DNA from 2 places in the Rhizobium centroccidentale genome. Region 2 is predicted to be linked to the other one. Evidence: riboswitches for the same ligand, from Rfam matches in the RefSeq annotation. Region 2 holds a riboswitch; the other holds the start of a gene.
The links. A riboswitch is a leader RNA that binds a small molecule or an ion and turns the genes downstream of it on or off. The one in region 2 is predicted to bind cobalamin.
Positions count from the first base shown of each region.

Region 1 (5,554 bases), on a different contig from region 2:
GTGGGAATGGCAATCCCGGCCTTCTCGAAGATTTCCGCGACACGCCCGGTCGCGGGCTTCCATTCCTGCTCCGTATACTTATCGAAATATTCGCCGGAGGCGTATTTCGAATTCTCGAAGCCCTTGAAGCTCTGGCCACGCTCGACCGCAAGCAGATTCGAGGCGCGAATAGCGTGGTAGGTGACCGTGTAGAAGTAGATGTTGGTGAAATCGACACCTTCTTCCGAGCCGTAGAAGATGCGCTCGCGGGCGAGATAGCCGTGCAGGTTCATCTGGCCGAGGCCGATCGCATGGCTTTCGTCATTGCCCTTCTCGATCGAGGGTACGGAGGAGATATGGCTCATGTCCGAGACGGCCGTCAGCGCCCGGATGGACATCTCGATCGTCTTGCCGAAATCCGGGCTGTCCATCGCGGCAGCAATATTCAGAGAACCGAGATTGCAGGAGATGTCCTTGCCCATATGCTTGTAGGACAGGTCGTCGTTGTATTCGCTGGCTTCGCTGACCTGCAGGATTTCCGAGCAGAGATTGCTCATGGTGATGCGGCCGGCAACCGGATTGGCGCGGTTCACCGTGTCCTCGAACATGATGTAGGGATAACCGCTTTCGAACTGGATTTCGGCGATCACCTGGAAGAATTCGCGCGCCTTGATCTTCTTCTTGCGGATGCGGCTGTCGGCCACCATCTCGCGATACTTCTCCGTCACCGAAATCTCGGTAAATGGCACGCCATAAACGCGCTCCACATCATAGGGCGAGAATAGGTACATATCCTCGTTGTTCTTCGCGAGCTCGAAAGTAATGTCCGGAATGACCACGCCGAGCGACAGTGTCTTGATGCGAATCTTCTCGTCGGCATTTTCGCGTTTGGTATCGAGGAAGCGCATGATGTCGGGATGGTGAGCGTTCAGGTAGACGGCGCCCGCCCCTTGCCGCGCGCCAAGCTGGTTGGCGTAGGAGAAGGAGTCTTCCAGCAGCTTCATGACGGGAATGATGCCGGACGACTGGTTCTCGATATGCTTGATGGGTGCGCCGGCCTCACGGATGTTGGTGAGCGATAGCGCCACGCCTCCGCCGCGTTTCGAAAGCTGCAGAGCCGAGTTAATGGCGCGGCCGATCGATTCCATATTGTCTTCGACACGCAGCAGGAAGCAGGAGACCAGCTCTCCGCGCTGCTTCTTGCCGGCATTGAGGAAGGTCGGTGTTGCCGGCTGGAAGCGGCCGGAGATAATCTCGTCCACCAGATCGCGCGCAATCTGCTCGCTGCCCTGCGCCAGCGTCAGCGCGACCATGCAGATGCGGTCTTCATAACGCTCGAGATAGCGTTTTCCATCGAAGGTCTTCAGCGTGTAGCTGGTGTAGTATTTGAAGGCGCCGAGAAAGGTCGGAAAACGGAATTTCTTCGCATAGGCGTGATCGAAGAGATCGCGCACGAAATTGAAGGAATACTGATCCAGAACCTCCTGCTCGTAGTAGCCTTCCCTCACCAGATAATCGAGCTTTTCCCTGAGGTTATGGAAGAAGACCGTGTTCTGATTGACGTGCTGGAGGAAGTATTGCTTGGCCGCCATACGATCCTTGTCGAGCTGGATCTTTCCGTGCTCATCATAGAGGTTCAGCATGGCGTTCAGTGCGTGATAATCCAATGCTGGTTCCGCCGCCTTGGCTGGCCGATCATTCGTGGTAGCAGAAAAAGTGCTCTGCGGTTTTTCGCCCGCGTCCCGCAACAAAGAAGAGCTTAGCGTATCCAAAATCGTTCCAATCCCTGTCTGACATTGGCGACATCCTCATCCGTGCCCAGAAGTTCGAACCGATAGAGATACGGCACCTGGCATTTAGCAGAGATGATGTCGCCGGCGATCCCGTAGGTCGCGCCGAAGTTGCTGTTGCCCGCGGCGATGACCCCGCGGATGTTCGAACGGTTGCCCGCATCGTTGAGGAAGCGGATCACCTGCTTGGGCACGGCCCCTTTGCCACCGTCGCCGCAATAGGTCGGGACGATCAGGACATAGAGCGAGGTCGTTCGAAATTCGTCTCCCGCGGCAAGCGGGATACGAGCAGCCGGCAATGCGAGCTTCGTAACGAAGCGATGGGTATTTTCCGACCGGCTGGAGAAATAGACGATCTCGCCCACCGCCCGGCTCCTTAAGCGAGAGCGCTGATCATGTCGGGACGGAAGCCGGCCCAATGCAACTCCCCGGCGACGACAACCGGAACCTGGCGATAGCCGAGACCCTGCACCAGCTCATAGGCGGCGGCATCGGTCGATACGTCGACGATGGTGTAGTCGATGCCTTGGCGATCAAGCGCGCGGGTCGTGGCTGTGCACTGGACGCAGGCGGGCTTGCTGTAGACGGTGATGCTCATGAGATATCCTCGTATGGATGGGCACGGAAAATCGCTCGGGCATCGGATGATGCCCGCTCGGCGGGTGAAAAGTGGAGCAAACCTAGCCGGCGGCCGGACGCATTTAAGCGGCCGTCACTCGCGCGGGCGACTATAGATACTCAGGAACATGGACTTCACCCCGAAGTTATCAGCGGGATCTTCGAGGAAGCGAGGGCGGCCATTATGCCGCATGGACCATCGCTCGCCAGCCGGACACCCCGCCCGTGGACGTCAATGCTCAAGGCAGGTCTCCTGGCTCGCGGGTCATAACATTCGTCTTGCCTTCCCAAGACACACGGTCTCAGTGACGTCATTGAACGAATGCTCACCGCTCACAGTTGCGGGGGCAGCTCCGGCTTAGCGATCATCATGTTCGCCGACCAGATTCCCGTCTTAGCCTCCAATTCTTGCGAATCAGAAGAACCTCGAACACTATATATAGTATCTTCAGTTAAAATTGCGTCAACTGCTTCGATGGCCTCAAGCCAATTTCGATGTTGATGAATTCCGACAATCTCGCCTGACGCGTGCACAGGGGCTGGACAGATGCAGCGTTACTTCATTACGCTGCATCTGTAATGTTATTACATAAAGGACCCTTCATGCCGAACACAAGCTCTGGTATCCTCCTTGCAGCCTCATCCTTGGCTTGCGCCTTGCTGCTTCCCTTCCCGTCGTTTGCCGACGACGAAAAGGAGACGGAAAGCTGGCGACTATTCGTCGCCGATCACAGCCTGCCGATCGTCCGCGCGATCGATGCCTCAAGTGGCAAGGAAATCGGCCGGTTCGATCTTCACGGCTATGCCTCCCTGTCTCTCAGTCAATCCGGCCGCACCATATTTGCCGTGCAAGGCGAAAAGAATGTGGTCCACGCGATTGCGACCGGCATATCCCTCTCCGACCACGGCGAACATCGCGACATCGAACTTTCCGATCCGAAACTGCTCCGGACATCGATCAAGGGCGAAAAGCCTGGGCACGTGGTGACGCACGGCAACAATGTCGCAATCTTCTACGACCGCGACGACAAGTTCGATCTCCTGTCCGAAAATGGCCTTGCCGAAGGCAAACCCGATATTCGTTCATTCCAGACCATCGCCGCCCACCACGGCGTTGCCGTTCCGATGGGCGACCATCTTCTCGTGTCGGTGCCGAACATGGAGGCTTCCGTGAAGGAAGGCGAGTTGCCGCCGCGCCTCGGCTTGCGCGTGTTGGACCGAACGGGAGAGCAGGTTGGTGATATCAAGCGCTGCACAGGGCTTCATGGGGAAGCGACTTCCGCCCGGCTGATTGCCTTCGGCTGCGAGGAAGGTGTCCTGATCGCTCGCCCCGGCGGTATCGACGGCCCAAAGGTGGAGATGCTCGCCTATGGCTCTTCCTTGCCAAAGGGCAAGGTCTCGACATTGCTCGGCGGCATGTCCATGCAATTCTTCCTCGGCAATTATGGTGAGCAGAACGTCGTATTGATCGATCCGGACAATTCTGACCAACCCTACAAGCTGATCGAACTGCCGACACGACGGGTCGATTTCATACTCGATCCGGCAAAGCCGCAGATCGCCTACATTCTCACCGAGGACGGCAATCTGCATCTTATTGATGTCGTGAAAGGCGCGATCGTGAAATCCGAGACCGTTACCGAACCTTACAGCAAGGACGGTCACTGGCGCGACCCGCGGCCTCGTCTGGCGATCGCCGGCAATCTCATCGCCATTACCGATCCGCGCCACGGCCTCGTGCGCATGGTCGATAACCAATCACTGATGGAAGTCCGCAGCATTCCCGTCGAGGGGCAGCCCTTTGCGATCGTTGCGGCCGGCGGATCGGGAGCAGTGCATTGAGAGCCTGAGGTGTAGAGATTGCGATCCGATTCGGATCATTGTTCGTTGGTAGTCAGTATCTGACTACCGCCACCTGTTTTGAGCGCCATGTTTTAAGCGCGATGCCATCGATCGCTAACTGTTGAACATCGCAACGGGAGCCGGTGCTCGGCCAGCTCTCGACAATTGGCGATCGATAAGAATCCGGCTTGCCAAGCCGCCCATGATATCAGGCAGCGTGCGGACGAAACTTTGCGGTCGCAGCACCCTCCAGACGAAACTTCAGTTCGTAAGCCACAGCGCAGATTGCCAAAGTGGCGACGGCAATTGGGATAAACGACACGGCGGACAAGAGTCCCATACGATCCAATCCGTAGGCGATCAGCAGCATAACGGTCTGGTGGAGAACGTAGTAGGTAAGAACCGCCCTATTGAGATAGCGGATCACGGCATTTTCCGATCGGCACCAAATCCTCGCATAGCCGAGAACGGCGACGATCGCGCACCATTGGAACGCACCACCAAGTATTCTCCCGACAGACAGCCGCCACATTTCTGGATCACTGGATGGCAGGCTGGGAAACAGGCATACCAAAGCCACCGCGCAAGCGACCGTCAGAATCAACGCCGGTCTCCGCATGTTGACAATAGCATCCCAGCAATCGTCACGCGTTGCCATCACAGCTCCCATCACGAACGCAGCCATATAAACGGCATGGCTATACCAATCAGTCAAAAACTCCAGTGACGGGGGGAAAATTGGTCTCAAGACGAGCCGAAGGAAAATGAACAGCAAGGCGGGCGCTATCAGTACCCATTTGCCCGTAAGCCAAGGGGCAAGCCGATCTCCAATATAGGACAACAACGATGGCCACACCGCCACCGCGAGCGTGATGATCACGGTATAGCTCCACAGATACAGGAGATACCAAAGATGCTGCATGCCGGCGAGCAGCGTCTGCTCACCGCTCGGCAAGGAAACCGGAGTCAAGGTCAGATAATTCCAGAAGACCGCCAAAAGGCTGATATGCACTCCCATCTTGGCATTCAAAAATACATATATCTGTGGCGGGATCAGAAACAGCATACCAGCCAGAAAAGGCATCAGTAATTGTCTTGTCCGCGCACTCCTTAACGCGCCGGGAGGATGCTTCACCAGCAGCATACCCGTCACGGCGCCGGAGATGAAAAACAGCAGCGTCATTCGCCACGGATGCGTCAACAAATGGATTATATCGAAGGCGGGAGAACTGTCCGGTGCCTTCAGCATGAAATTTCTCGAATTATAAATCAGGCTAACGTGGTAGATGATCAGCAGCAAAAATGCTGCCACCCTGACAAAATCC
Region 1 covers NZ_JAQJCG010000009.1:157,362-162,915, reverse strand. Annotated here, with positions in the region: gene nrdE (class 1b ribonucleoside-diphosphate reductase subunit alpha) at 1-1,730, opposite strand, end outside; gene nrdI (class Ib ribonucleoside-diphosphate reductase assembly flavoprotein NrdI) at 1,739-2,134, opposite strand; gene nrdH (glutaredoxin-like protein NrdH) at 2,146-2,367, opposite strand; cobalamin riboswitch at 2,614-2,831, opposite strand; gene PH562_RS14475 (hypothetical protein) at 2,991-4,229, shown strand; gene PH562_RS14470 (acyltransferase family protein) at 4,438-5,554, opposite strand, start outside.
Region 1: another riboswitch for cobalamin. It lies ahead of nrdH (glutaredoxin-like protein NrdH); the one in region 2 lies ahead of PH562_RS24515 (aromatic ring-hydroxylating oxygenase subunit alpha).

Region 2 (5,554 bases):
GACTTCCGCAAGCGGTGTCGCCGCATTGGCCGGCTGGAAGCTTTCCTGATGATAGCGCGACATGTCGAAACCATGCGCTTCGAGCATCGAGCGCACGGCGTCCATGAAGACTTCCGGGCCGCAGCAGAAGATGGTCCGGTCCATGAAATCGGGCGCCAGCAGGCCGATCTTCGCCTTGTCGATACGACCCTTCAACCCGGACCAGAGGTCTGTTCGGCCGCAACCTTCGACGATGAAACCGAGATTGAGGTTCGGCATGAAGCGCGCGAGATATTCGAGCTCGGAACGAAAGATGATGTCGGCCGGGCTGCGCGAGCAGTTGACGAAGGTGATATCAGACAGCGGTGCGATATCGGACATGTAGCGCGTCATCGACATCATCGGCGTGATGCCGGAGCCGGCCGAGACGAAAAGATATTTCTCGCCGGGATGACGGACATGGCTGAAATCGCCGAGCGGGCCGAAAGCCTTGATGCGCATGCCCGGCTTCAGGTTCTCGAACATCCAGCGCGTGCCGATGCTGTCCTTTTGCGCCTTCACCGTCACCGCGACCGAGAAGGGCCGCGACGGCGTGGACGACAGCGTATAGGTGCGCATGACCGGCTCCGGAGCCGTCGGCAGCTCCAGCGTCACGAACTGGCCCGGCAGATAACGGAACCAGTTATCCTTGTCGGACCCGAAGGTGAAGGTCATCACGTCAGGCGCTTCGGGCGTTGCCGAGAGGCATTCGAGCACATGCTGCCTATCATTCCAGGGCTGCATCTGGTCGAGGTGGCGATGCGGAAGGGAGACGGTCATGTTCATGCTCAGGCAACCGCCGACAGCTTGGCCTGATCGCCCTGCAGCCGGTTGATCATGAATGTCGTGTACCATTCGACGAACTGCATGACGCCGCCTTCGTGGATCTCCGAATAGGGACCGGGCTCATAGGCCGGCGAGCGGATGCCGAAGGCATTTTCCTCGACGATGCGGCGGTCCTGATCGTTGGTTTCGGTCCAGACGTGGGTCAGCTCTTCCAGATTATAGTCGACACCTTCGACGGCATCCTTATGGACGAGCCACTTCGTGGTCACGGCAGTTTCCTCGGCGCTGATCGGCAGGACGCGGAAGGAGATCGCGTGGTCGCCGAGCATGTGGTTCCACGTCGTCGGATAGTGGAACAGCAGCATGGTGCCGATGCCGTTGATCGTCACATCGGGCGAGAGCGGCCGCCTGACGGCATTCTGGCCGGACATGGTGTAGCTCTCGGCACCTTCGATCAGCGGCATGCGGGCCGTGCGGAACTGCCCATCCGGCGAGATCTTGAATTCGCTCGGCAGGCCGGCGGCTTCGCAGCGTGCCCAGTGCTCGGTGATGACGGGGTCGCTCATCGCGCCCTGCACGCCGGTCACGGTCGGAGCTTCCGGGAAGGTGCGGCAGAGTTCGGGGTGATTGGCCGCGCAATGATAGCACTCGCGGTTGTTTTCCCAGACGAGCTTCCAGTTGCCCTTCTCGATGATGGTGCTCTGGAAGGCGACCTTGGCTTCGCTGATGCGGTGCGGCGCCATGTAGGGTTCGATCGTGGCGCGAACCGGTGCGAAATCGGGGGCGTTCTGCGCGAGGCAGATGAAGATGTAGCCGCCGACGCTTTCGCAGTGAACCGGCTTTAGCGAATACTGGCTCTTGTCGAAATCCTCCGCCATCTGGCGGGCGAAGAGCAGCGAGCCGTCGAGCTCGTAGGTCCACTGGTGATAGGGGCAGACGAGCTTTGCCGACGAGCCGCGCTCGGTGGTGCAGACACGCGAGCCGCGATGGCGACAGCTATTGTGGAAGGCGCGGATGACCTGATCGCGGCCGCGAACGATCACGACGGGATAATCGCCGATCTGGACGGTGAAATAATTGCCCGCGCGCGGCACTTCGCAATCATGGCCGATAAACAGCCAGTCGCGATAGTAGATCGTCTCCATATCGAGCTTGAAGTAATCCGGATCGGTGTAGAACGGTTGCTCAAGGCTCAAACCCGTCCGGTGGTTCTTCAGTTGCCGCAGAACTTTGCTGCCGATGTCCATTTGCCTATCCTTAGCAGTACCAGAAGGCGGGCAAAGGACATGCGCGGCCGATTGGGAGCGGCCAAAAGCAATGTCCCGACCACCCGCCGCGGTCAGTAAACCTATGTGCCCAAGGCTGGTTTCCGGGCTCTGGAGCGGCCCTGTTTCCAGAGCCCCATGGCACCTTCCCAGGTCGATCGACCCAGTGGCTTTATCCGCCATGCCTCACTCCACCACCGTTGCGGGGGCAGCGCCGGATTTTGACCGGCTTCCCAATTCTCCGTCTCCCTAGCAGACGGCACCTTGAGATTGATGGCATCATAGCTCTCGGCTCCGCCAGCCGCTGCGCTGCAATGCGACATCGGCTCCGAAATTGACGACAGTCGAAACGGGACGCCCGGACGGTTGCGTGCCGCGAGAATATAGAGAGGAAATTCAATTGGTTGGGCGCTTGCATCAGAGACGCTCCGAGCATCGTATGTGCATTCCACCAATGACGCTTTATCCTGATTGCGACAGGTCTGCAAACGGCCGATAATTGGGAGGCTAGTTGCACGGCTGAGAGCGCCGACAGAGCCGCTATCGGGAGCCTTCGGTCCGGCGCGGTCAAGCTCGGCTCAAGCTCCGTAGTCCATCATGTCGCCGAAGAGTTTATAGCGAGATCCGGCATGGCCAAACTCAGATATTTCGACGCTGGGAAGCCCGCCGAGCCTGAACCGGCGCAGCCGGTATCAACGACGGGGTACACCGAATTCCTGCGCACCGGCCGCATCAACCGCAACAGGCCGCATTGGCTGGCAGAAGAGCGCGAATACCTCACCCATGAACAGGTGGCCGAACGCACGGCGCTGAAGCTCCGGGACGCCGGCGAAAAGACCCACGACCGGCTCAACAATTTCCATAGGTCCATCCGCTTCCCGAAGCTCATCTTTCATCACACGCTGAAGGACACGCCGCATCTCGGCTATTGCCATGTCACCGCCGCGCGGACGCAATTCGCCCAATATGAGCAGGTGAACTGGGCCTTCTACATAGCCAACTTCTTTGCCCGGATCGGCCACGAAGAGAACTTCTTCGAGGATATCAGCCTCAAATATTCGCGGATGTATTTCGCGGTCGCCATCCATCCGGACAGGCAAGCCGAAGACAAGAAGCTGACGATCAATCGCGACGTCCGCGGCAACGGCGTACTGTTCCACACCCACGATCCGCAGATCGCCATCCGCAACGTTCTTCTGCTCGGCGCCCGCAACGAGCAGCTTCGCGACATCATTCGCCAGCTTTGACGATTGATCCGAAAACTCGAAGGGCATAAGAAACGGCCTGAACTGCAAGCAGGCAGGCCATGGCACGACACATAGATATTCTCGAACATCCGCAAACGGCAATAGAGGTCGCGACGGCTACCCTTGCCGAGGGCCTGCCGATCGGGCTGCCGACGGAGACGGTCTACGGCCTTGCCGCCGATGCCACCAATCCTGCCGCGATTACCCGGATCTACGAGACGAAGGGGCGGCCGCGCTTCAATCCGCTGATCTGCCACATGAGCGATCTTGCGATGGCCGAGCGCTATGCGGTCTTCGACCCCATCTCGCGCAAGCTCGCGGAAGCCTTCTGGCCCGGACCGCTGACGCTGGTGCTGCCGCTCAAGCCCGATAGCGGCATCCATCCGCTGGCGACCGCCGGCCTCGACACGGTCGGTATCCGCGTACCGCGGGGCTTTGCCGGAGACCTGATCCGCGCCTTCGACCGGCCGCTTGCCGCGCCGAGCGCCAATACCTCGGGCAAGATCAGCGCCACCAGCGCCGATCATGTGGACGACGATCTCGGAGAGCGGATCACGCTCATCCTCGACGCCGGGGCCTCGGTCGTCGGCGTGGAGTCGACCATCGTCAAGGTCGAGGATGGCGAGATGCGACTGTTACGACCCGGCGGGCTGGCAGCCAGCGAGATCGAGCGTGTGGCCGGCAAGGCGCTGAAGCGCAAGAAGAAGGCTTCCGCTGCCATCGAGGCACCCGGTATGCTTGCCTCACACTATGCGCCGGGTGCAGCCGTGCGGCTCGACGCGACGGATGTTTCCGCGAACGAAGCGCTGATCCGCTTCGGGACGCCTGACATTCCCGGCATCGAAAATGCGGTTGCCGTGCTGGATCTGAGCACCAGCGGCGATCTTTCGGAAGCTGCCGCGAATCTTTTCGATTTCATGAAGCGCGCCGATGCCACCGGTGCGGCCACGATCGCTTTCTCGCATATTCCCGACGAGGGCCTCGGCGAGGCCATCAACGACCGGCTGCGCCGCGCCGCCGCGCCCAGAGACTAAATCAGCCATCAGGCAAAGGACACGCCATGAGCAGCTCCGTCCCCTCCTCCGACCTTCTCGATCGCTTCGTCGCCATCGTCGGCGAAAAACATGCCGTGCGGGACCCGGCCGAAATCGCGCCGCATCTGGTGGAAAACCGTGGGCTCTATCACGGCGCCTCGCCCATGCTGCTGAAGCCCGGCTCGGTGGAAGAGGTGTCGGCCATCCTCGAGCTTGCCAGTGAGACCGGGACGGCTATCGTTCCGCAGACCGGCAATACCGGCCTTGTCGGCGGCCAGACGCCGCGCGAGGGCGGCTCGGACATCATCCTGTCGCTGGAACGCATGAACCGCGTTCGCGATATCGATCCGGTCGGGAATACAATGATCGTCGACGGCGGCTGCATCCTGGCGGATGTGCACAAGGCGGCGGCCGAGCATGGCCGCATGTTTCCGCTTTCGCTCGGCTCCGAAGGTTCCTGCCGCATTGCTGGCAATCTTTCCACCAATGCCGGCGGCACGGCTGTTCTTGCCTATGGCAACATGCGCCAGCTTTGCCTTGGCCTTGAAGTCGTTCTGCCCACGGGCGAGATCTGGAACGGGCTGCGCCGCTTGAAGAAGGACAATACCGGCTACGATCTGCGTGACCTCTTCATCGGCGCGGAAGGCACGCTCGGAGTCATCACCGGCGCAGTGCTAAAACTCTTTCCGCAGCCACTCGGCCATCAGGTCGCCTTTGCCGGCCTGCAATCGGTCGACGATGCGCTGACCCTGTTCAAGAACGCCTCCAGCCTCTGCGGCACGGCGCTGACCGGCTTCGAGCTGATGCCGCGCATCGGCGTCGAATTCACCACGCGACATATTCCGGGCGTGCGCGACCCGCTCGACACAGCCCATCCCTGGTATGTGCTGATCGACATCTCCACCTCGGATTCGGCTGAGACCGCCGAGCGGATGATGTCGGCGCTGCTCGAGCAAGGCTATGAGGCCGGCCTGATCCAGGATGCGACCATCGCCAGCTCCGAGACGCAGCAGAAAGCCATCTGGCATATGCGCGAGAGCATGTCGGATGCCCAGAAACCGGAGGGCGGCTCAATCAAGCACGACGTTTCCGTGCCGGTGGCGCAGATCCCGCAATTCATGGCGGAGGCCGAAAAGGCCGTTGTGGCAGCCATGCCGGGCGCGCGCGTCTGCGCCTTCGGCCACATGGGCGACGGCAATATCCA
Region 2 covers NZ_JAQJCG010000022.1:87,830-93,383, forward strand. Annotated here, with positions in the region: gene PH562_RS24510 (FAD-binding oxidoreductase) at 1-804, opposite strand, end outside; gene PH562_RS24515 (aromatic ring-hydroxylating oxygenase subunit alpha) at 807-2,051, opposite strand; cobalamin riboswitch at 2,148-2,351, opposite strand; gene PH562_RS24520 (DUF6656 family protein) at 2,699-3,316, shown strand; gene PH562_RS24525 (L-threonylcarbamoyladenylate synthase) at 3,376-4,350, shown strand; gene PH562_RS24530 (FAD-binding oxidoreductase) at 4,377-5,554, shown strand, end outside.